Regions from separate parts of the Sinorhizobium sp. NFACC03 genome, predicted to be linked through region 4. Evidence: riboswitches for the same ligand, from Rfam matches in the RefSeq annotation. Region 4 holds a riboswitch; each other region holds the start of a gene.
What was found. Region 4 has a riboswitch for cobalamin ahead of BLU35_RS23215 (DUF1636 family protein). Riboswitches for the same ligand answer to the same signal wherever they lie in the genome.
Positions count from the first base shown of each region.

Region 1 (5,597 bases), on a different contig from region 4:
CGCCGAAATCCGCGACGGCGAGGCCGCAGGCGCCGATGCCGCGGTCATCGCCTGCTTCGACGACACCGGCTTGGAGGCAGCCCGTGCGCTCGCCCGCATACCGGTGGTGGGGCTCTGCGAATCCGCCGTCGCGACCGCTGCCATGCTGGCGCAACGTTTCACCGTCGTCACCACGCTCGAACGGTCACGGGTGCTGATCGAGAATCTCGTCCGGCATTACGGCATGGGCGACCGGGCAAGGGTCCGCGCCGCCAACATCCCGGTGCTCGAACTGGAGGACAAGGCATCAGACGCGCTCGCCAAACTCCGGCGCGAGATCGAGCTGGCGCTCAATCAGGATGGCGCAGAAGCGATCGTGCTCGGCTGCGCCGGCATGGCCGATCTCGCCCGGGCGCTCCAAGCGGACTATGACGTCCCTGTCATCGACGGCGTTTCGGCCGCGGTCAAGCAGGCGGAAGCACTCGTGTCACAGGGACTTATGACGAGCAAGCGCGGGGCCTATGCGTCGCCGCTCAGCAAGCCCTATTCAGGTTTCACGAGCGCGCTCGCTCCGACCCCGGCTTGAGGTGATGCCGACCTGGAATCGCCCACGACGGTCGCCAGCAGCGCATTCGATGCGTCGGCCTCGGCAATGATCCACTCGCGAAAGGCCTGGATCTTCTTTTGCCGCCGGTGGCTCTGCGGGTAGACCAGCCAATAGGCCCGGCCGTCCTGCACCACATGGTCAAACGGCCGGATGAGTTTGCCGTTTCTGAGTTCCTCCAGCAGGAAGGTCGAGACGGCGATGGCAATGCCGTGATCCGCAAGTGTCGTGGCGACGTCCATCGCCTGAACGTCGAAGATCAGTTCGGTGCCGTTGCTCGCCGGTGGTTCCACGCCGGTTTCGATCATCCATCGCCGCCACCAGCTGGCGTTGCCGAAACGCCGCACGCGTAGAACGTCGGACGGTTCCTTGAGCTGGTGCTTTTCCAGGAAGGACGGTGTGCAGACCGGCATGTAATCGATAGGGAAGAGCGGAAACACGTCGTTGCCGGGCCAGTCGCCGTTGCCGCTGCGCACCACGAGGTCGATCGCATCACGCTTGAAGTCGATCAGTTCGGTCGACATGTGCACCCGGATGCTGATGTTCGGATGGGCCGTCTGAAACGAGGCGAGCCGCTGGCCGAGCCAGCTCGAGACGACGGTCGGTAGCACGGAAATGTGCAGGTGGTGCTCGGTCTTGTCGGCGATCTCGGAAAACGCAGCCCCGAGAAGATCGATCGCCTCGGTCACCTTCGGCGCCAGCTGCCGCCCGGCCGCCGTCAGCCGCACCTCACGCGGAAGACGAACGAAGAGCGGCGTGCCGATGCGCTCCTCCAAGATCCGGATCTGGTAGCTGACCGCCGCCTGCGTCATGCCGAGCTCGTCGGCGGCGCGGGTGAAGCTCAGATGTCTGGCGGCCGCTTCGAAGGCGCGCACGGCACTCATGGGAGGAATCTTGCTCATGGCCCTGAGATAAGCATTCTTTATGCCAGCATGCGAGAAATCGCTTTGCGCGAAGCAGCAAAAATCCTCACTTTTTTCGCGAACACAACAGCAAAAACAAAGAGGATAGCAATGCTTAGCGCAGTGCGATCAACGATCCTTCATGCCCTGAACTGGGCCGGCAACGCACTCAACCCGACCATCGACATCGATACGTTCAGCGAATTCCAGCTGAAGGATATCGGATTGACGCGGGATCACGAGACCGTCCGGGCGCACATCGGCGATATTGCCGATCCGTGGCATTGGCCGACGGACGGCAATCCGCGCAAGTCACCGCCCTCGCCGGAGCGGGATTGCGGCGACGCGCCGCAAATGGCAAGGGCTTCGCCTCGAGCCCAGCCCGGAGAAAACAAAGACGTAAGCATGTCGCTCTGCGATTGACTGAGCGCAGAGGCAAGAGACAGCGCAGTTGTCGTGATCTGCCACCTGCCAGCACGTGGACCGAATTCGGGAGAGATCCGGCGTGGCGTTTCTAAAAGCGACGTGCCGGAGCCTCTTCGCAAGTGATCGGCAACGGAGCGAGCGCCGGGCTCGAAGCCGAGCTCTCCACCCACAAGTTTCGCCGCATCCCGCCGTTTACTCCTTGTTATCCACACGGCGAAAGAAATCACCTTCTCTCCCCGGCTTCAGGCACCTCGTACCTATTGACGCAGATTTGCGATGAACTACTATATCTAGTGTTCGAGGTTCTCTCGATTCGCAGGGATTGAGAGCTAAGACGGGAATACGGTGCGTCGGCGAGTTTTCGCCAGGCTATGCCGTAGCTGCCCCCGCAACTGTAGACGGCGAGCGACTGTCCGGAATTGGACCACTGAGGCATGAGGCCTCGGGAAGGTCGGGATGGAAGCTGAGACCCGTGAGCCAGGAGACCTGCCTCGAGCAAAACGTCCACGGGCGGGGTGTCCGGAGGAGTTGAGTTGCGTGCGGCAGGATGAGCCTGCCTGATCGTCTCGACATCTCCCCGGCAGCCTGTCGAAAGCTTCGGGGTGAAGTCATGTCCGCGTCATTGAAATTCTATCGCTCGCCAATCAAGAGGCGCGGTTTCCCGCGCAGCTGACGAAGAGGCATGCCCGGGCGTCCAGATCCGAGCGAGCCACAGCCATGACAGCCCTGCATTTCGCCGGATCGCGGTTGCGTGTCCGTGCGCCTTCTCATGCTCTCATCCAGCCGACCAAACGAGGAAGAAATGAACGTTACCGTCTACAGCAAGCCCGCCTGCGTCCAATGCACCGCGACCTATCGGGCGCTCGATCGCCAGGGCGTCAACTACGAGGTCATTGATATCTCCATCGACCAAGACGCGCTCGAAACGGTCAAGGGCCTCGGCTACATGCAGCTTCCCGTCGTCGTCGCCGGCCCCGAACACTGGGCGGGTTTTCGCCCCGACAAGATCAGCGCGCTCTCCTAGAGGAGACAGGCGGTGGGCCTGATCGTCTATTTTTCCAGCCGCTCGGAAAACACCCATCGCTTCGTCGAAAAGCTCGGCCTTCGCGCAGCGCGCATACCGCTCCAGGAAAGTAAGGCTTCACTTACGGTTTCCGAGCCCTTCGTGTTGGTCGTGCCCACCTATTGCGGCGACGACGGCCGGGGTGCCGTACCGAAACAGGTCATCCGCTTCCTCAACGATGCGGGCAACCGCTCTCACATCCGCGGTGTCATTGCTGCGGGCAACAGCAATTTCGGCGCGACCTATGGGATCGCCGGCGACGTCATCGCGGCCAAGTGCCAGGTGCCCTACCTTTACCGGTTCGAGCTTCTCGGGACCGAGGAGGACGTCGCCAATGTCAGAAACGGGATGGAACGATTTTGGACGTCTCAACACTCGAACGCCCCCTGAAGGCGACGGAAGCGGCGCTGGACTATCATGCGCTGAACGCGATGCTGAACCTCTATGATGAAGAGGGGCGCATCCAACTCGACAAGGACCGGCTGGCGGCGAAGCAGTACTTCCTCCAGCACGTCAACCAGAACACCGTCTTCTTCCATAACCTCAGGGAGAAGCTCGATTATCTGGTGACCGAAGGCTACTATGAACAGCAGGTGCTGGATCAGTATTCCTTCAACTTCGTGCGAGATCTCTACGACCACGCTTATGGGAAGAAGTTCCGCTTCCCGACCTTCCTCGGCGCGTTCAAATACTACACCTCCTATACGCTGAAGACCTTTGACGGAACGCGCTACCTGGAGCGCTACGAGGATCGCGTCTGCATGGTGGCGATGACGCTTGCGCGCGGCAACGAGGGACTTGCCCGCGATCTCGTCGACGAGATCATTTCCGGCCGTTTCCAGCCGGCGACGCCGACCTTCCTCAATGCCGGCAAAAAGCAACGCGGCGAGCTCGTCTCCTGCTTCTTGCTTAGGGTCGAGGACAATATGGAAAGCATCGGCCGCGCGATTAATTCCGCATTGCAGCTCTCCAAGCGCGGCGGCGGCGTGGCGCTGTCGCTCACCAACATTAGAGAGATGGGGGCACCGATCAAGCAGATCGAAAACCAGTCCTCCGGCATCATCCCGGTGATGAAGCTCTTGGAAGACAGCTTCTCCTATGCCAACCAGCTTGGCGCCCGCCAGGGAGCAGGTGCTGTCTATCTCCACGCCCATCACCCCGACATCATGCGTTTTCTCGATACCAAGCGGGAAAATGCCGACGAGAAGATCCGCATCAAGACGCTTTCGCTCGGCGTCGTCATCCCGGACATCACCTTCGAGCTCGCCCGCAACAACGAGGACATGTACCTGTTCTCGCCCTATGACGTTGAGCGTGTCTACGGCGTGCCGTTGACCGAGATTTCGGTCAGCGAGAAGTATCGCGAGATGGTCGAGGACGCGCGCATCCGCAAGCAGAAGATCAAGGCGCGCGATTTTTTCCAGATTATCGCCGAAATCCAGTTCGAGAGCGGCTATCCCTACATCATGTTCGAGGACACGGTGAACCGGGCGAACCCGATTGCCGGCCGTATCACCATGAGCAACCTCTGTTCGGAAATCCTGCAGGTGAGCGAGGCGAGCGAATTCAACGACGACCTCTCCTACGCAAAGATGGGCAAGGATATCTCCTGCAACCTAGGCTCGCTGAATATTGCCGCGGCGATGGACAGTCCGGATTTCGGCCAGACGATCGAGACCTCGATCCGCGCGCTCACCGCCGTCTCTGAGATGAGCCACATCTCGTCAGTGCCTTCGATCGAGAAGGGCAATGACGACAGCCACGCGATCGGGCTCGGCCAGATGAACCTGCACGGCTACCTCGCCCGCGAGCGCATCTTCTACGGCTCGGAGGAAGGCATCGATTTCACCAATATCTATTTCTACACGGTGACCTATCACGCCATCCGCGCATCCAACCGGCTGGCGGTCGAGAAGGGCGTGAGCTTTAAGGGCTTCGAGAACTCGAAATATGCGTCCGGCGAATATTTCGACAAATATACGGTTAGCGAATGGCTGCCGGCGACCGAAAAGGTAAAGGGCCTGTTCGAAGCGGCCGGCATTTCCATACCGACGCAGGAAGACTGGCGGGAGCTGAAACAGGCGGTCATGCAAGGCGGTCTCTACAACCAGAACCTCCAGGCGGTGCCGCCGACGGGCTCGATCTCCTACATCAACCACTCGACCTCCTCTATCCACCCGATCGTCTCGAAGATCGAGATCCGCAAGGAAGGCAAGATTGGCCGCGTCTACTATCCGGCCGCCTTCATGACCAACGACAACCTCGAATATTACCAGGACGCCTACGAGATCGGGCCGGAGAAGATCATCGACACCTATGCGGCTGCGACCCAGCATGTCGACCAGGGCCTGTCGCTGACCCTGTTCTTCCGCGACACGGCGACGACGCGCGACATAAACCGCGCGCAGATCCACGCCTGGAAGAAGGGCATCAAGACGATCTACTACATCCGCCTTCGCCAGATGGCGCTTGAGGGCACGCAGGTCCAGGGCTGCGTTTCCTGCGCGTTGTAGCGCCGCGTTCCCATTAAGTGCCCCTCACCCTAACCCTCTCCCCGCCTGCGGGGAGAGGGTACCTGCCACACTGACGGCCCAGATTTGCGAGATGGCGCGGCATATGCCTT
Region 1 covers NZ_FMXF01000027.1:38,785-44,381, reverse strand. Annotated here, with positions in the region: gene BLU35_RS26715 (aspartate/glutamate racemase family protein) at 1-565, shown strand, start outside; gene BLU35_RS26710 (LysR substrate-binding domain-containing protein) at 523-1,467, opposite strand; gene BLU35_RS26705 (hypothetical protein) at 1,429-1,908, shown strand; cobalamin riboswitch at 2,195-2,419, shown strand; gene nrdH (glutaredoxin-like protein NrdH) at 2,714-2,935, shown strand; gene nrdI (class Ib ribonucleoside-diphosphate reductase assembly flavoprotein NrdI) at 2,948-3,364, shown strand; gene nrdE (class 1b ribonucleoside-diphosphate reductase subunit alpha) at 3,334-5,487, shown strand.
Region 1: it holds a riboswitch for cobalamin, as region 4 does, so the genes downstream of both, nrdH (glutaredoxin-like protein NrdH) here and BLU35_RS23215 (DUF1636 family protein) in region 4, are expected to answer to the same signal.

Region 2 (5,597 bases), on a different contig from region 4:
AGCACCCGCAGGCCGTCGACGACATGTTCCGGCTGCGCAAGCGCGTCTTCCACGACTTCCTGAAGTGGGACGTTCAGACGGACGGCGCATGGGAAATCGACAACTACGACACGGCGAACCCGCTCTACGTGCTATCCTACGCTCCCGACGGCCGGCTGCGTGGCTCGCTGAGGCTGCTGCCGACGCTCGGCCCCAACATGCTGGACGATACCTTCCCGATCCTGCTCGGCGACAATCCGGAAATCCGCAGCGCCTCGGTGTGGGAATCGAGCCGCTTCTGCATCGAGCCCGAGATTTCGCAGGACCGCGCCTCCAATCAGGTGACGATCGCCGCCGCCGAGTTGATGTGCGGTGTCGGCGAACTCGGTCTCGCCTCCGGCATCAGCCACATCGTCACGGTCACCGACGTGTTCCTGGAGCGCATGTTCCGCCGCATGGGATGCCCGGGCGAGCGCATTGCCGAACCCCATCGCATCGGCTCGGTCTTCGCCGTTGCCGTCGCCTGGGAAGTGACTAACGACCTGCTTCAGCGCATGAAGGCCATTGCCGCCATCGAAGGCACCGTTCTCGAACGCCCGATGTCGCTCGAAACCGCCCGCGCCGCTTGAATGCCATCGCCGGCCGGAGCCGTTAACGCAAACCGCCGCTTGTCGTTGCACGATCACCGACAAGCTCTATGATGGAGGTGAAACAGGAATTGCCGCTGGCAGCCGCCCATATCAGAAGGCCGGCATCATGCGGCATCAGGAAGAGACTTCGCCCGTGTTCCCGCGCTTGAAACACGTCGCTGTGGTGCTTGTGCCGCTGGCCCTGGTCGGTGCCGATCCTTCGCTGGCATCGACCGTGTGCGACCGGCTGAATACCCGGCTTGCGCAACTGCCCGACATGGTCGCCACCACTGCGGATGCCCGGGACTATGCCAGCGCCATCTCACGACAGAATATCGAGCTGCGCCGGGCGAAGAACGACCGCCGCCGCGCGGGCTGCGGTGGCGGCAGCGTCGTCACCTACGATGGCGGCGACCCCGACAGCTGCGGGGAGCTCGACAGCCTCATCGCCGAGATGGAAGACAATCTGCGCATGCTGAAGTCGGAGCGCGAGCAGATCTTCGCCGGCGGCAGCGAAGACAGCCGCCGCCGCATCCTTGCCGCGCTTGAAATCAACGGCTGCTACAGCGACAGCGAGGAGTTCGCCAGCGTCGAGCCCGAAGAGCCCGAAACGCACCGCAACATCATTGCCGACCTGCCACCTGAGGACGCCTACGGGCCGATGCTCGGGCATAACGAAGACAGTTATGCGCCGCAGGATGGCTATTACCGCGGAACGTTGCGGACCATGTGCGTGCGCACCTGCGACGGCGCCTTCTTCCCGATCTCCTCGGATGCGACGCCGGCCGACTTCCCGCGTGACGAACAGGCCTGCCGGGCGCGCTGCCCTGGCGCCGAAACGGAACTCTACTTCCACGATATCAACACGGAAGAGAGCGAACAGATGGTCTCGGCCGTGACCGGGCTACCCTATACCGAAATGCCCAATGCGTTTGCCTATCGCACCCGCGGCATCAGCAAGCCTGGCATGTGCGGCTGCCAGATACCGCAGACTGCCGCAACCTCGCCGAAGACGACCGGCACCAAGATCGGCGACGATCAGTCGTCCATCGTCGTGATCGAAACCAAGAAACCGGCGGACACCACGACCGCCAAGGCGCCGGCCGAGGAGCGGCCCTACGACCCGTCCAAGAGCAAGGTGCGCGTCGTCGGCCCGACCTTCCTGCCGCAGGAAGAAACCTCGATCGACCTGAAGCACCCGAAGGGACCGGCCTATCAACCGGTCCAGAACTGATCCTGGCGCCGCCTTAAAGCGCGTCGCGATCTTTTAGATTCGCTCATTGCACTTTAAGTTTTTGATACTTCGCACGTCGTTATCGCAAAACCGCTGCGCACTTTTGCGAGACGGGTTTTAGGAACTCTCGCCGCAGTTCCCCCAGCCTTCCTCAAACACCAGCTCTTCCAGCGGCAGGCGTTGCCGCCATCCCTTCACCGCCAGTTCGGGCTGCTGGTAAAGGCGATCGACATAACCGAGGCAGAGCCAGGCGACGATCTCGATATGATCGGGAATGCCGAGGATCGCCTTGATCTCGGCCTCGTGAAAGATGCTGACCCAGCCGACGCCAACTCCTTCGGCGCGGGCCGCAAGCCACAGGTTTTGCACGGCGCAAACCGTCGAATAGACATCCATCTGCGGATTGTGCGTGCGGCCGAGAACGACGGCGCCGCCGCGCGTGCGGTCACAGGTGACGCAAATGCTGAGCGGTGCCTTGCGAATGCCTTCGAGTTTCAGCGAGCGGTATTTGGTCTGCTGCTCTACCTCGAACATCAGCGCCGCCTCATCATTGGCGCGACGAAACGCCTGCCAGACGCGCTCGCGCGTTTCTGCCCCCCGCACCAGTACGAAATTCCAGGGCTGCATGAAGCCAACCGACGGTGCACTGTGCGCCGCCGTAAGCAGGCGTTTCACCAGATCGTCGGGAAGAGGTTCTGCCAAGAATTCGTCGCGCACGTCGCGGCGTGTTTCGATAGCGCGGTAGACAGCCTCCCGCTCATCCAGCGAGAAGGCACCGGCAGCCGCAAGGCCGCCCTTCGGTTCAGTCAGCATCGTTCGATCCCCAACAATGCGAAAACCTCCCGCCGTCCGCGCGGGGTTCGGTCTATCTCGCCAGGCCGGTCTTCTGACTTCGGTTCAACCGGTCGCCTCACCTTCCCAGATCGATTTAAGATCCAGTGGCAAAACCTTGAATCAATTCAAGGCACTTGTAGAGGCGACTGTCCCCGTCACAGCGTTGGGCACGTTCCGGAATGACACCGGATTCCCGATTCTCCCGCTTGCGCGGGCACCTGACGGCGTCATAAGGGCACAGCCACTAGCGAAAGACAAGCGCCCGTCAGAGCGGGATGAGGAAAAGTGCACGCAGTTTTCCGCCCGCATTCCGCTCTAACTTCTAAGGACCGATCACGTTTATGATTTTGGATCGATCCGACCCAAAATCATCGTGATCTAGAGCGGCGCCACCGGATGGGGCGAACCGTCATAGCCGCCCCAGACCGATTGGTCGAAGCAGATCACCGATCCGGTCATCAGCCCGGATTCCGCCGAAGACAGGTAGGCGCAGGCTCGCGCCACCTCGGCCGGATCGACGAGCCTGCCGAAGGGTTGGCTGGCGGCCGCCTTTTCGAGCCAATCCGCGGCAGCGCCGTGAAATTCGCGCTGGATGCGGTCCTCGCCTTCGGAAGCCATCCAGCCGATATTCAGGCCGTTGACGCGGATGCGGTTGCGCAGAAGCGCATAGGCAGTGTTCTTGGTCAGCGTCTCCAGAGCGCCTTTCGACGAGCAATAGGCCGCAATGAAGGGCTGCCCGGCCATTGCCGACATCGAGCCGATATTGACGATGGTGCCTTCCGTTCGCTCGCGCCGCATCACCTTCACCGTCTCCTGCATCAGGAAGAACGGCGCCCGCACATTGATGGCGAACATCCGGTCGAAGAGTTCCGGTGTCGTGTCCAGGATCGTGCCGCGATCGGTGATGGCGGCGGCATTGACCAGCGCATCGACCCGACCGAATTCCGCATCGCAGGCGGCAACGACCTTGCGCGCGTCGTCCACCTTTTCAAGATCGGCCTCGACATAGACCACTTTCGCGGCGCTGGCCTTGCCGATTTGCTCGGCCTTCGCCCGCCCCTTGGCGGCATTGCGCCCACAAATGACGATGCCCGCCGCACCGCGTTCGGCGAATAGGCCGGCGATCGTTGCGCCCAGCCCTTGCGTGCCGCCGGTGACGATGGCGACCTTGCCTTGCATCTGTCCGTTCATCGAGTTCCTCCCTCGCAAATGATGATGTGAAACAGCTACGGCTCCCGAGCGAAATGCGCCGGGAGCCTGTCAATTGTGAGACTGACCCAACTCAGCTTGCGCTTCGCCTGCGCGTCGAGTGAGGCCCGAAAATCCTGCTCGCTTGCTCCCGCGGCAAGCGCCTCGCGCATCAACTGCGCCTGGGTCTTTGGCGCCAGCCCGCCAAGCGGCGGATCGCGGTCGAGATTGGTTGGGAAGGAATAGCCCTCGGCGCAGGACGCGATGGCATTGGCCGCTTCTGCATTGGTCAGTTTGCCCCCGCCAAGCAAAACCTTCAACGCCGGATAGAGCGTCGCGCTCATCGTCAGTCGATCGACCGTTTCCATTGTCCGGCCAAAGGCCGAGGACACCTGCAGCAGGTTCGCCACGCGGCGGATGTCGGTGGAGCGGTTGTTGCCGGCCGCGTGGAAGAGCGCCGGATTGAAGAAGACGACATCGCCCTTTTCGAGCGGGAGCTGGACATGGTGCTCGTCGAAATAGGCTCGGAACTCGGGCCGATTGAGCGCCAGATAACCCGGCACATAGGTCTGGCTATAGGGCAGGAACAGGGTCGGCCCGCTTTCAAGCGGCATGTCGCAGTGGGCGACCGCGCCCTGCAGCGTCAGCACCGGCGAGAGCTTGTGGACATGCGCTGGATAGCGCTCGATCACCGCGGCGGTCTGGAAGCCGAGATGGTAGTCCCGGTGCGCCGATTGTGCCGCGCCGCCCGGATTGACGCGGTTCACCTGCGCCGTCATCTGGTAATTCGGCCCAAGCCAGGCTTCGCTGACAAGCGCAATGATGGCATTGCCGTAGTAGGCGGCAAAATTCGCCGGCGCCTTCAGGCAGTGCTTTTCCAGCGAGTTCCAGATGCGATCATTGGCGCCAGGCTTGGCGAAGTGGTCGCCGCCGCCGCTGTTGCTGCGATGCTGCTCCTCGATGATCTCGTCGAAGACGGTGCTCGCGACATCCACCGCGGCGGTATCGGCAAAGGCGCGCTTGAACACCGCCACACCCGGGCCGGTCGCCAGCGCCTCACAGATTTCGGCAAGCACCGCCCGCCGCGTTTCTGCATCGCCGCAGGCGGCAATCAGCTCGTCGCTGTTGTAGATCAACACGTTCTGGTCGCAGCTCGAAGCATAGGGATAGTCGGCCAGGCTGGTCCGGCGCTCGACCTCCGCCCGGAACGCCTCGATATCGCAGGCCGCTTCGGCAGATGCGCTCGATCCGCTGCCTCGCCCTGTTGTCGGTCTTCATCGCGTTTCCTCCTCCGGAACATCTTGATGGGCACGACTATAGGCGGCGGCAAAACATGATATAGAGCAGGAATCCATCAAAAATCCATCAGGAGAGCAGCGGCGGTGGCCCATCCCTTTCTGGTCAAGGACATCGCCTTTCAGGCCGGTCTCAGCACCGCGACGGTCGATCGCGTACTCAACGAGCGCCCGGGTGTCCGCCGCCAGACCGTCGCCAGGGTTCGCGCAGCCATCGAGGAACTGGAGAAGCAGCAGGCGGGACTCGACATTCAAGGCCGCAAGTTCGCGATCGATATCGTCATGGAGGCGCCGGAGCGCTTTACCGATGCGGTACGACGGGCCTTTGAAAGCGAAGCCATGACACTGGCGCCGACGAGCTTTCGCTGCCGTTTTCACTTCGCCGAGACCATGCGGCCGCAGGACATCGTGCAACTGCTCGGCCGCATCCGCCTGCGC
Region 2 covers NZ_FMXF01000005.1:121,311-126,907, reverse strand. Annotated here, with positions in the region: gene BLU35_RS10315 (acyl-homoserine-lactone synthase) at 1-608, shown strand, start outside; gene BLU35_RS10310 (DUF2865 domain-containing protein) at 736-1,842, shown strand; gene bluB (5,6-dimethylbenzimidazole synthase) at 1,960-2,655, opposite strand; cobalamin riboswitch at 2,702-2,913, opposite strand; gene BLU35_RS10300 (SDR family oxidoreductase) at 3,055-3,867, opposite strand; partial or broken gene BLU35_RS10295 (phytanoyl-CoA dioxygenase family protein) at 3,903-5,142, opposite strand; gene BLU35_RS10290 (LacI family DNA-binding transcriptional regulator) at 5,247-5,597, shown strand, end outside.
Region 2: it holds a riboswitch for cobalamin, as region 4 does, so the genes downstream of both, bluB (5,6-dimethylbenzimidazole synthase) here and BLU35_RS23215 (DUF1636 family protein) in region 4, are expected to answer to the same signal.

Region 3 (5,597 bases), on a different contig from region 4:
AACTTGCGGATGGTCTCGACAGAGCCCGGCACCGCCAGATCGGGCTGGTAGCAGACATAGATGCGATCGACATTTTCGAGCACAGGCGCCCAGGTCGCCTCGTCCGTCCAGTCGAAGGACGGTGATGCCGAACGGGCGCCGATGCGCACCGCAACACCCCGCTCTTGAAGGCGCTCAGCCACCCGCCGCCCCGTCTTGCCGGTACCGCCCAAAACCAGTGTGACTTTCTGAGACATCGTTTCCTCCTAAGGTTCATCAACAAACATGAGCATCTCTCACATTTGCAAATGTGATAAATCCTCGTATTTTAAGAGTCAAGCCAAAATGTGAGCATCACTCATGATTACAGAAACAAGCCCATCCGCGGTCCCCGCCGAAGACGAGACTGCGCTGCGCCGGACACCCAGCCAGAAACGCAGCCGCGAGCGCGTCGAACAAATCCTTGCCTGCGCGACGGCGCTCATTCAGGAAAAGGGCAGCGACGCCATGCGGATGAGCGAAGTCGCTGAAAAGGCTGGAATTTCGATCGGCTCGCTCTACCAGTACTTCCCTGACAAGGCGGCGATCGTGCGCACGCTGGCCGAGCGCTACAATGCCGTGTGCAACGAGTGCATCGCTGCCGAACTTGCCAAGGTCACATCACTCGCGGAACTACGCGACGCCTTCTGTGTGCTGTTCGACATCTACTACGACATGTTCCTGGCCGAGCCCGTCATGCGCGACATCTGGTCGGCAATGCAGGCCGACAAGGCGCTGCGCGAGATCGATCTTCTGCAAAGCCGCGCCGGCGGAAAACTGCTTGCCGATGTCTGGGCCCGGCTTGTGCCCGAAACCCCGCGCGAAACCATCGACAGTGCCGCTTTCCTGATCATGCATCTCGGCGATTGCACCATGCGGCTTGCGGTGTCGGTCGATCGCGCCGAGGGCGACCGCATCGTCGAGGCCTATAAACGCATGATCATCCGCGATTTTGTCGCGGATGGACCGGGCGGCGGCGCAAGTCCAATTGACATATTAGGGGTGCGATCCTAATCATCAGAGATCGATTGGTTCCCGGGACACGAACGTGTTTCGGGAGTAAACGGGAACGTGACGGATGGACCCATGCTGGGCATTCACATCACGGCCGACCCCGCGACTGTAGAGCGACGTCGATCTGCCATTCCGGAGCGATCCGGAAGAAGCCACTGGAAGAGACCACGAGAGGGTGGTCGATCTGGGAAGGCGAGGCTGATCCAGGGCTTCCCGCCCAGCGCCGTGAGCCAGGAAACCTGCCACTCGATACGGGCATAGGGCCCACACCGGGAATTTCCCGATGCCATCACGGAGGTTGTCATGGCTACGTCTACTGTTTCGAGCATTCCGCTCTCCCTCAGCGATCGTCTGACCGCTGGCGTCATCGCGCTTTTCATCGGCGCATTCCTCGTCTTCGGTGCCGGCCTTGCCAATTCGGCCGTGCTGCACGACACCGCGCACGACACCCGCCACTCCTACGGCTTCCCCTGCCACTAAGACGATGTTCCGGAACGTAACTCACGTTCCGCATCGAAGTGTCTGCGGACATGAACGCATCCGGCCTGTGCCGGATGTCGGTGTTTGTGCATGCCGGTTTCGTCCGGCGCGCAACGGCCATCCGCATGGCAGAACGGGAAGGCTTGCAAACCACGCCGCAGCGCGTGGCTTTTGCCGTTATCGAGGGACTTCAAGATGATTGTCAGAACGCTTCTGGCCGCGATCGTGGCTGGACTGATTGCCGGTGTCTTCATGACCGGCGCCCAGGAATTTCGGGTAACCCCGCTGATCCTGCATGCGGAGGAATTCGAAGGCGAGGCTCCGGCCGCAACCGAACAGCCCGCTGCACAGCCTGGAACGACGCAACCCGCCGCCGAGGGCCATGACCAGCATTCGTCGCTGAAGGCGGTCTCACCGCTTTCCGCCATGCTCGATGCCCTGTCGCCGATCACGCCAGCCTATGCGCATGAGGGCGAACACGAGGAAGGCGGCATCATGTTCGGTATGAGCCGGTTCTCCGGCACACTCATTGCCAACCTCGTCACCGGCTCCGGCTTCGGCCTGCTCCTGGCCGGCGTCAGCCTGGTGATCGGTTACCCGATCACGCTCCGGAACGGCGCGCTCTGGGGCGCCTGCGGCTGGCTCGCCGTGCACATGCTGCCGGCAATCGGCCTGCCGCCGGAACTGCCGGGTTTCCCGGCCGCCGAACTCGGCGACCGCCAGACCTGGTGGCTGGCAACCGTCGCCCTCTCCGCAGTCGGTCTCTATCTCGTCGTCCTGCGCGAGGAGATCGTCTCCAAGGTCGCAGGCCTGGTGCTGATCGCAGCACCCCATGTCTACGGCGCGCCGCAGCCGGTCGATATTACGAGCAACGTTCCGGCCGTACTCGGCGCCGAGTTTGCGGTTGCCGCACTCGCCACCACGCTCGCCTTCTGGATCGTGCTTGGCGTCGTCTCCGGCTTCATCAACGAGCGTTTCGCGAGAGCAAACTGATCCGGCCGATCACGCCCCCCATGGGCACCTGAACAAACGACGGCGGGGTTCAGGCTCCGCCGTTTTGCATGAGATGCGCGGCCAGCCGCGCGCGGCGATCGTCCGGCTCCAGCAGGACGCAGGTATCGCAGAAGCTGCTACCCTCCGTTTGGAAGTAGAGGCAACAGCCGCAACGGATCCGATATTGGCGCGACAGTTGCGCGCCGCTTGCCGGATCGACCGCGGAGATCTCCTCGTAGCAGAGCTCTTCCGAGAACAACCGCGAGCCCCGCCGCTTGACGATCGCAAGCGCCTCGGCCATGCCGCGCGCCTCGTCACCGATCGCGCGACCGATCTCCAGGAACGCTCCGGCAAGGGAATCCGCTGCCAGCCGCCACTGCGCCCCGGAAGAAAGCCCGGTGCGCTTTTTCAGGACCGCGATGACCGGCGCCAGATGGGCCGTGAAGCCGCGCTCGAAAGCGCTGATGCCTTCGGCATGCTGCGGCCCTTCCGCCACACCGAGGCGGAAATGATAACGCTTGCCGGCAACTTCCCGATCTTGGTGAAGGCGGGTCCACTCTTCGAAGCGAAGCCCGGCGATCTGCGCCTGAAGACCCGCGCCAAGATAGAGCGCGCCGAGAACCACACTCAGCTGGCGGCTGTAGAAGGCGATCAGATGTGCCGCCCGAATCCGGTCCGTCATGCCGATTGCGAAAAAGTCCTGATAGGCAAGGCTCTGCTCGATCCCGGTCCCACCAGCGGCCCAGAAGGCGGCTGGTGCGCTGAAGGCACTGTCCGCCGGCCCGAGCGAGACACCGGCGTCGGGGAACTGCGCGTGCAACCGCTCGACCACTGCCAGCGCCTGCGGCGGATATCCCTCGACCGTCCGCGCCATCCGCTGGTGATTTCTCGAATTCATGCCGTCTCCGTCGCCAGCCAGCCGCCCTCATATCCCGCGCGCTCAAGACCGCGCCGGATCGCCGGCAGGCTGCGTGTCAGCTCCCAGACGAAGCCGCTCCGCCAATTCTCGATCATCATCACGACGAGCCCCTGGTCAAGGCCGACGACACGCTCGTCGATCCAACCCGCAGGCCCCTCGCCAGCAAGGCTCGGATTGAACCCGCCCGGAAAGCGCCCTTCCTTCAGAAGCCCGGGATAGCCGGCCGCGACATGGCCGAGGGCCGATAGGGACGCATCCGGATCGAAAGGCAGACAGGCCGCCGCTGCCCAGGGCACGAGCGTGCCGTCATCCGGACCGAAGGGTGCGCCGCGGTTGACGTAGCCCAAGAGCCGCTGCCAGCGTCCGTCCTTGAGGCGCAGCCGGCCGCGTGGCGCATGGCAGGCACTGAGCCCCCAGAGATGTTGGCCATAGCCGGCGAAACGGCCCGAGTTTCGCCGCGCATGGTCGCGCTGCAACGCAATGGCGCGCTGGGTATTCTCGAAATAATCCGTCCCCCTCTCGCGCGTCGGCCGATCGCCGAGACCGCGAAGGTCAAGCCAGGCCTGCGGGAACAGGTGGATGAACAGCGGCGCCGCATGGAGGTGAGGCCCGCCATCAACCGCGATCCAGTCGTAGCCCTCCGTAAAGGCGGTGTAGTGCTCCGGCTCGATCGCATGATCGGGCGCCCCGAGCGCCAGCACATAGAGCAACAGCGCCTCGCTGTATCCCCGCCAGCGATGCTTCAGGAACCGGCCGGGCGGGCGCCAGCCCATCGTCAGTGTGTCACTCCGGTTCAACGCCCAGCGCCAGTCGACCCGCGCATAGAGCCTTTCGGCCAGCGTGCGGATCTCGCATTCCCCCGTGTCCTCGCCGGAGAAAAAGGCGGAAGCGGTCAGGCATCCGGCGATCAGCAGCGCCGTGTCGACGGTCGAGAGTTCGCTGCGCCAGGTGCGCTCGCCGGTCCGCATATCGAGAAAGTGATAGTAGAAGCCGCGATAGCCGCTCGCCCGCTGGTCGCGCGACTGCGGGCTCTCGGCCAGGAAGCGCAGCGTGGTCAACACCCGCCCGATCGCCTCGCGGCGCGAAATCCACCCGCGCTCGACGCCGATGGGATAACAGGAAAGGCCGAAACCGGTCGCCGCAATACTCGACGGCGCGACCGGCAGCGACGTGTCCGCGATCAATCCGGTGGCCGGATCGGCGTGATCGAGGAAGTATCCGAACGCCGCCTTCTGCAGGCCATCAGTTTGAAATAGCTCGGCATTTTCCGTCTGTTTCAGCATTCCGCCCTTCCGGACCCTGGCCCCAGTCATACGTCCTTTTGGGCTAACGCCGGCAAATCACTCTTTGTTGAAGGCCAGCTACACCCAAATAGTCGCCGAAATCCAATCCTGTGTTACATTCTTCTAATCTGACCGCGCGCAATGACTGGTTGAAGCGATGTTGAGCGTGTTGGCGTTGATCCTCTCATTGAGTGGTGGCCCGAGCCCATCGACCGCCGCGTCGACGGATGTCGATGTCGAACTGATCCTGGCCGTCGACATGTCCGGCTCGATGGATCTGGACGAGGCGCGCATCCAGCGCGCCGGTTACGTGGAGGCGCTCCGGCACCGCGATTTCCTCGATGCGGTCGCAAGCGGGCAACTGGGCAAGATCGCCATCGGCTATTTCGAATGGGCCGGAACGGTTAACGAATCCTCCGTCGTCGCCTGGCAAGTGATCGCCACCGCCGCCGACGCCGATGCCTTTGCCAAGCTGATCGAGGCGCGACCGGTCGGTACCCGGCGCGGTACGTCGATTTCGAATGCGATCACCTACGGTACGATGCTGATCGATTCGAACGCCTTCAACGGCATACGCCGGGTCATCGACGTTTCCGGCGACGGCCCGAACAATATCGGCCCGCCAGTCATTCCCGCCCGCGAGACGGCGGTCGCCCGCGGCATCACCATCAACGGGCTTGCGATCCTCATCCGCCCCTCGGTTTCGACCGGCCCGCTCGACCAGTACTACGCCGAATGCGTCATCGGCGGTCCCGGGTCCTTCGTGCTGCCGGTGCACGAGCCTGAGGATTTTTCGATCGCAATTCGCCAGAAGCTGGTGCTCGAGGTCAGCGGTCTGCCGCCGCCCACCGTCCGCCTGGCCGATGCCCTTCCGGCATCCGACTGCCTGA
Region 3 covers NZ_FMXF01000018.1:14,916-20,512, reverse strand. Annotated here, with positions in the region: gene BLU35_RS21315 (NAD(P)H-binding protein) at 1-236, opposite strand, end outside; gene BLU35_RS21310 (TetR/AcrR family transcriptional regulator) at 340-1,032, shown strand; cobalamin riboswitch at 1,031-1,293, shown strand; gene BLU35_RS21305 (CbtB domain-containing protein) at 1,336-1,512, shown strand; gene BLU35_RS21300 (CbtA family protein) at 1,708-2,505, shown strand; gene BLU35_RS21295 (ferric iron reductase) at 2,555-3,403, opposite strand; gene BLU35_RS21290 (glucoamylase family protein) at 3,400-4,707, opposite strand; gene BLU35_RS21285 (DUF1194 domain-containing protein) at 4,865-5,597, shown strand, end outside.
Region 3: it holds a riboswitch for cobalamin, as region 4 does, so the genes downstream of both, BLU35_RS21305 (CbtB domain-containing protein) here and BLU35_RS23215 (DUF1636 family protein) in region 4, are expected to answer to the same signal.

Region 4 (5,597 bases):
AATTTTCTGTCCAACATGATCCACACTCCCTGTGATCTATGAAATTGGAACAATGGTCTCGGTTCTGCCTGCCCGCCTCAGGCAAGCATGATGACGATGACGAGGCCGAAGATGGTGAGCAGCGTGTTGCCGATGGCGTAGGGCATGCCGTAGCCGAGTGCCGGCACCTTGCTCTTGGCCGCCTCCTGGATCATGCCGAGTGCGGCCGTCGTGGTTCTGACGCCGGCGCAGGCGCCAAACAGGATCGCCGGGTGGAACTTGAAGACAAAGTGGCCGATGAGCACCGAGGCGATCATCGGGATGGAGGTTGCAACGACTCCCCAGATGAACAGCGAAATGCCAACCTCCTGGAGGCCTGCGACGAAGCCCGGTCCGGCGCCGATACCGACCACGGCGATGAAGATGTTGAGGCCGAGCGTGTTCAACAGCCACAGCGCCGGCGACGGGATGCGGCCGAAGGCGGGGTAGGTGGTGCGCAGCCAGCCGAGCACGAGACCGGCAAGCAGGGCGCCGCCTGACGTGGATAGCCCGATCGGAATACCGCCGATCGTTATCGTCAGCGCCCCGATCATCGCGCCGATGAACAGACCCCAGCCGAGGAAGGCGATGTCGGTGGTTTCGACCGGGCGATCGGCAAAGCCGAGAGCCTTGATCGCCGCTTCGACGTGCCTCCTGGCGCCGCCGATGGTGACGATGTCGCCACGCTCGACGGTCGTGCCGGGAAGGACCGGGATCTCGACCAGCGAGCGCACGATCTTGCGGGCATAGACGCCGCGCGCCCAATCCATCGTGCTGACTTCGGCGAGTGTCTTTCCGGCCAGCGCCTTGCTGGTCACGTAGACGTCGACGATCTCGGCCTCCGCGTTCAGAAGTTCCTTGTCCTCGACCTCCGTCAGCTTGCTGTCCAGGTTTTCGACGAGCAGGGCGCGCCTGCCCGAGAAGGCGACGACGTCGCCCGGCTGCAGCACGGTGTTGCCATCCGCTTCGATGATCTGATCGCCTCTTCGCAGGCGCTCGACGAAGACGCGAATGCCGGGAAGCAGGTTCTTGACCGGCGTTCCGGTTAGCCCGCTTGCTTCGTCGATCCGATAGGCCCGAAGGCCGAAATCATGATAGGCGCGGGTGATGCCGGGTTCGCTGCTCTCGGTGCCGCCGCCGAGCTTGGCCTCATACTCCTTGCAGGCCGCCGGAAGATCGATGCCGAGAAGTTTTGGGCCAAGCTGGGCGAGGATGATGGCAGAGCCGATCGTGCCCCAGATGTAGGTGACCGCATAGGCAATCGGAATCTGGTCGGCAAAGGTCTTGGCCTGCTCCGGCGTCAGCCCGAGCGAATTGATCTGGTCCGTGGCAACGCCGATCGCAGCCGAGATCGTCTGCGACCCGGCATACATGCCGGCGCCGTAGCCAAGCGGAAGCCCGGCGATCAGCGCGCAGAGATAGGGAACGATGAGGCACAGCACCAGGACAGACAGCGCAAAGGCAATCTGCTTCGGCCCATCGGTGCTCAAGCCGCGCACGAATTGCGGGCCGACACCGTAGCCGACGGCGAACAGGAAGATCAGGAACAAGGTGGACTTCAGATCACCGGAAACCTGGATGCCCAGCTGCCCGATGAGGACGCCCGCCAGGAGCGTGGCGGTGACGTTTCCGAGATTGAACCCCGCGACCTTGATGGGTCCGATCAGGAAACCGATGCCGAGGGCGAGGAAGACAGCGACCGGAGGATAGGTCCGAAGCGTCTCGACGAAGAAGTCAATTGGATTCACTGCCATCCCCTTTAGAAAGTTGCGTTGCCATCACTTCATTTCGGGACCTGCGCGGCTAAGTTGATTTTATCGGTGGCTTGTCGATGCCCAATCCTAGCTTTGGCAATTGTCGCTTCGGCTGCTGATTTTCTCAACGGCCTTGGGGTTACGTGAGCGTAACGTACGTTAAATTTCCGGCTTTTGCGCGCAGTGGGGGCTGATGAGCGCTGCGCGGCACCGGTCCGAAAGCGTCGGGCCGGGCGGTCGTGCGAAGGCAAGTTCGAGAGGGTGGCGGCGCGCCGGCCCCGATGAAGGTACACGGTCCCACCACGGCGGATTTCGCCGGCTATTCAACTCTGGCGTTGTATTTTTATGTTATCGCATAACGGATGGACATGACGAAACGCCGCATGTCGATGGACCCGGAGCACATGCCCCGCAGTTGCTTCATCCGCGCGCCGCGAAGCTTGAAGTGACGGGCGCGCTCATCCGTTCGTTTCACGAGCAAGGCCGGCAATTGCGGCCAGTCTTGCGCTCCGCTTCAGATGGCGACGCCTTCGAGTGCTATGATCCGTGTCCTGGCACAGCGCTCACGGATCGTCTTCAGGCGCTGATACTCCGGCGATTGGTACCAGGAGAGCAAGGCTTGCATGTCCGGGAACTCGAGGATGACGAGCCGGTGCGGTTCCCAGTCGCCTTCAAGCACCCGGGTTGCGCCACCGCGGCCGAGATAGCGCCCGCCATAGCGGGCCTCCGTCGCCGGCACCTCTCTTTTGTATTCCTCGAAGGTCGCTGCATCGGTGATATCGACATCGGCGATCAAATAGGCAGCCATGGCAGAGCTCCTTTCCCGACAAGCCAAGGAGCAAGGATACGCCGGTCGTCGCCGTCAGGCGAGACTCTCGCCCGCGGCGGCCGGCAGGGTGACTTAGGATCATTACCTTGTTGATTGTTGTTATGTTATTTTATAACAGTCAGTACATGACGAAACGCCGCATGTTGATAGATCCCGGCCGCCCGACCCCATCGGTTGTATCCGCTGCCGATTCATGCGAGGAAGAGCGCGATGGTGCTGCGTCCGCGACAATGCGGAGGCGGCTGAAAAGGGAACACGGAACGGACGACCCTGACGGGACCGAAACCGTGGCTGCCCCCGCAACTGTGAGCGGACAGCGCATTCACACCATGTCACTGGCCAAAGGCCGGGAAGACGTGGATGCGCCGCGACCCGCGAGCCAGGAGACCTGCCATCGAACCGATCAACCACAACGGACGGGGTGTTCCGATGGAAAAGAACTGGCTTTCGCGCGACGGTTTTCCGTCATCCTGCGGCTTCGCCATCTCTTGCCGTCAGTCCGGCGGAGAGAGAAAATGGCTGAGCCGACTTCCCGACAGCATAAGATAACGGTCTGCACCGATTGCCGCTTTACCGGCGGCCCCTGCATGCCGGGCGCCGAGCTAATAAAGCGTCTCAACCGCAGCATCGCCGCCCTCGGCGCGCCGCTCGATCGTGATTTCTCGATTGCCGGCACGGTCTGCATGGCGGCATGCACGCGCCCCTGCACCATCGCCTTCCAGGCGACGGGCAAGGCGACCTATCTCTTTGGTGACATTTCGCCGGAAGCGGACATCGACGATCTCGTCCGCTTTGCCGCCACCTATGTGGAGCGCGGCGACGGCATGACGCGGGCTGCCGAACGGCCGCGCGGGCTGAAGGGCAAGACGCTCGCCCGCATCCCGGCGGCCATGCTCGTCTCCGAAGACGTTGCGGGCCATTTCCAATGAGCGCGACACGCATGCGCTCAAGCGCGTTTGGTGCGTCGGGGATGGACGCGTGGCGCTGCCGGGAAGGGATCAGACCATGACCTGCACCGCAACAGGAGCCGCCCTTCGCGTTAAGGGGCTTTGCTGGGGGCCGCGCCCGGGGCTGACCCTGGTCGACGACATGGACTTCGCGATCGAGGCGGGCAGCCGGCTTGCGATCCTCGGGCCGAACGGGGCCGGCAAGACCTCGCTCTTACGCTGCCTTTACCGGGCGGTGCAGCCGAATGCGGGCCGCATCGAGGTCGACGGCGTCGACCTGTGGTCGATTTCGGCGCGCGAAGCGGCGAAAACGATCGCCGTCGTGCTTCAGGAAATGCCCGGCGATTTTCCCTTCAGCGTGCGCGACGTGGTGATGATGGGCCGCATCCCGCGGCGGGAGGGGCTCAACGGCTGGACGGACACCGACCGCGAGCGCGTGCAGCATGCGCTCTCCCATCTCGATCTCGCCCATCTCGCCGGCCGCCAGTTCTCGACGCTCTCGGGCGGCGAGAAGCAGCGGGTGCTGATTGCCCGGGCGCTTGCCCAGGAGCCGCGCATCATCATCCTTGATGAGCCGACCAACCATCTCGACATCCGCCACCAGCTCGAAATCCTCGAGCTGTTGCAGACGTTGAAGCTGACGATCGTATCGACGCTGCACGACATCAATCTCGCCGCCGAATTCGCGACTGACGTGGCGATCGTGACGGCGGGGCGGCTCACCGCCTTTGGCACACCCGACGCGGTGCTGAGCCCGCGGGCGCTGTCCTCCGCCTTCGGTGTCACCGCCACCGCCCACAGCACCGCCGTTGCCGGCACCGCCCGTTTCTCCTTTTCACTTCCTCGACAGGGATCCATTTCATGAAGATCAACATTGCCTCCTCTGCCTTCCTGTTTCTCATCGCCACTGCTGTGCCGGCGCTCGCCTATCCGGTCACCGTCAAGAGCTGCAACCGCGAGGTGACCTTCGATGCCGCGCCGAAGCGGGCGATCGCCAGCGACGTCAATCTGGTCGAGATGATGCTGGCGCTGAAACTGCAGGACCACATGGTCGGCTACACCGGCGTTTCCGGCTGGAAGACGCTGGATGAAAAGCTGCGCGAAGGTGTGAAGGAACTGCCGGAGCTTGCGGAAAAATATCCGACCAAGGAAGTGCTCCTCAACGCCGACGCCGATTTCTTCTTCGCCGGCTGGAACTACGGCATGAAGGTCGGCGGCGAGGTGACGCCCGAGACCTTGGCGCCGTTCAAGATCGGCGTATACGAACTGACCGAATCCTGCATCCATGTCATTGCCAGGGAAAAGCCTACGATGGACGACATGTTCGTCGATCTCCTCAACCTCGGCCGCATCTTCGGGGTCGAGGATCGCGCCGAGGCGCTGGTCGACGGCTACCGCCGCCAACTGGCCGCGATCACCGAGGCAAATGCCGGCCGCGAAAAGCCGACGCGCGTCTTCGTCTATGATTCCGGCGAGGAAAAGCCCTTCACATCCGGCCGCTTCGGCATCCCGACGGCGATGATCGAGGCGGCCGGCGGCGCCAACATCATGGACGACGTCGACAAGAGCTGGGTGGAGGTCTCCTGGGAGCCGGTGATCGATCGCAATCCGGAGGTCGTGGTGATCGTCAACTACGGCGAGGTGAAAGCCGAGGACAAGATCGCCTTCATGAAGAACAATCCGGCCTTCGCCAATATCGATGCGGTCAGGAACGACCGCTTCGTGGTGCTCGATTATGTCGAGGCGACGCCGGGGCCGCGCAACATCGACGCCATCGCCCGGCTCGCCAAGGTCTTTCACGGCGAAGGCCTGTAACCGATGCTGGCTGAGGATACGTCGCCTGGTCCCGCTGCCGTTTCGCGGGTTGTTCCCGTTCGGGCGCTCCGCAGCGGGGTCGGGGTGTTAGCGGCGCTGCTCTTGCTTCTCCTGACCGTGACCGCGGGCGTTTCGCTCGGCTCGGCGCCGATTCCGGTAGCCACCGTCTGGTCGATCGTCGCAAGCAAGCTCGCGCCCGGCAGCGTCGAGGCCTTCTGGTCGGCGGGGCGTGAA
Region 4 covers NZ_FMXF01000020.1:115,491-121,087, reverse strand. Annotated here, with positions in the region: gene BLU35_RS23230 (bifunctional aspartate transaminase/aspartate 4-decarboxylase) at 1-17, opposite strand, end outside; gene aspT (aspartate-alanine antiporter) at 78-1,766, opposite strand; gene BLU35_RS23220 (DUF1330 domain-containing protein) at 2,287-2,580, opposite strand; cobalamin riboswitch at 2,796-3,011, shown strand; gene BLU35_RS23215 (DUF1636 family protein) at 3,117-3,530, shown strand; gene BLU35_RS23210 (ABC transporter ATP-binding protein) at 3,607-4,413, shown strand; gene BLU35_RS23205 (ABC transporter substrate-binding protein) at 4,410-5,363, shown strand; gene BLU35_RS23200 (FecCD family ABC transporter permease) at 5,466-5,597, shown strand, end outside.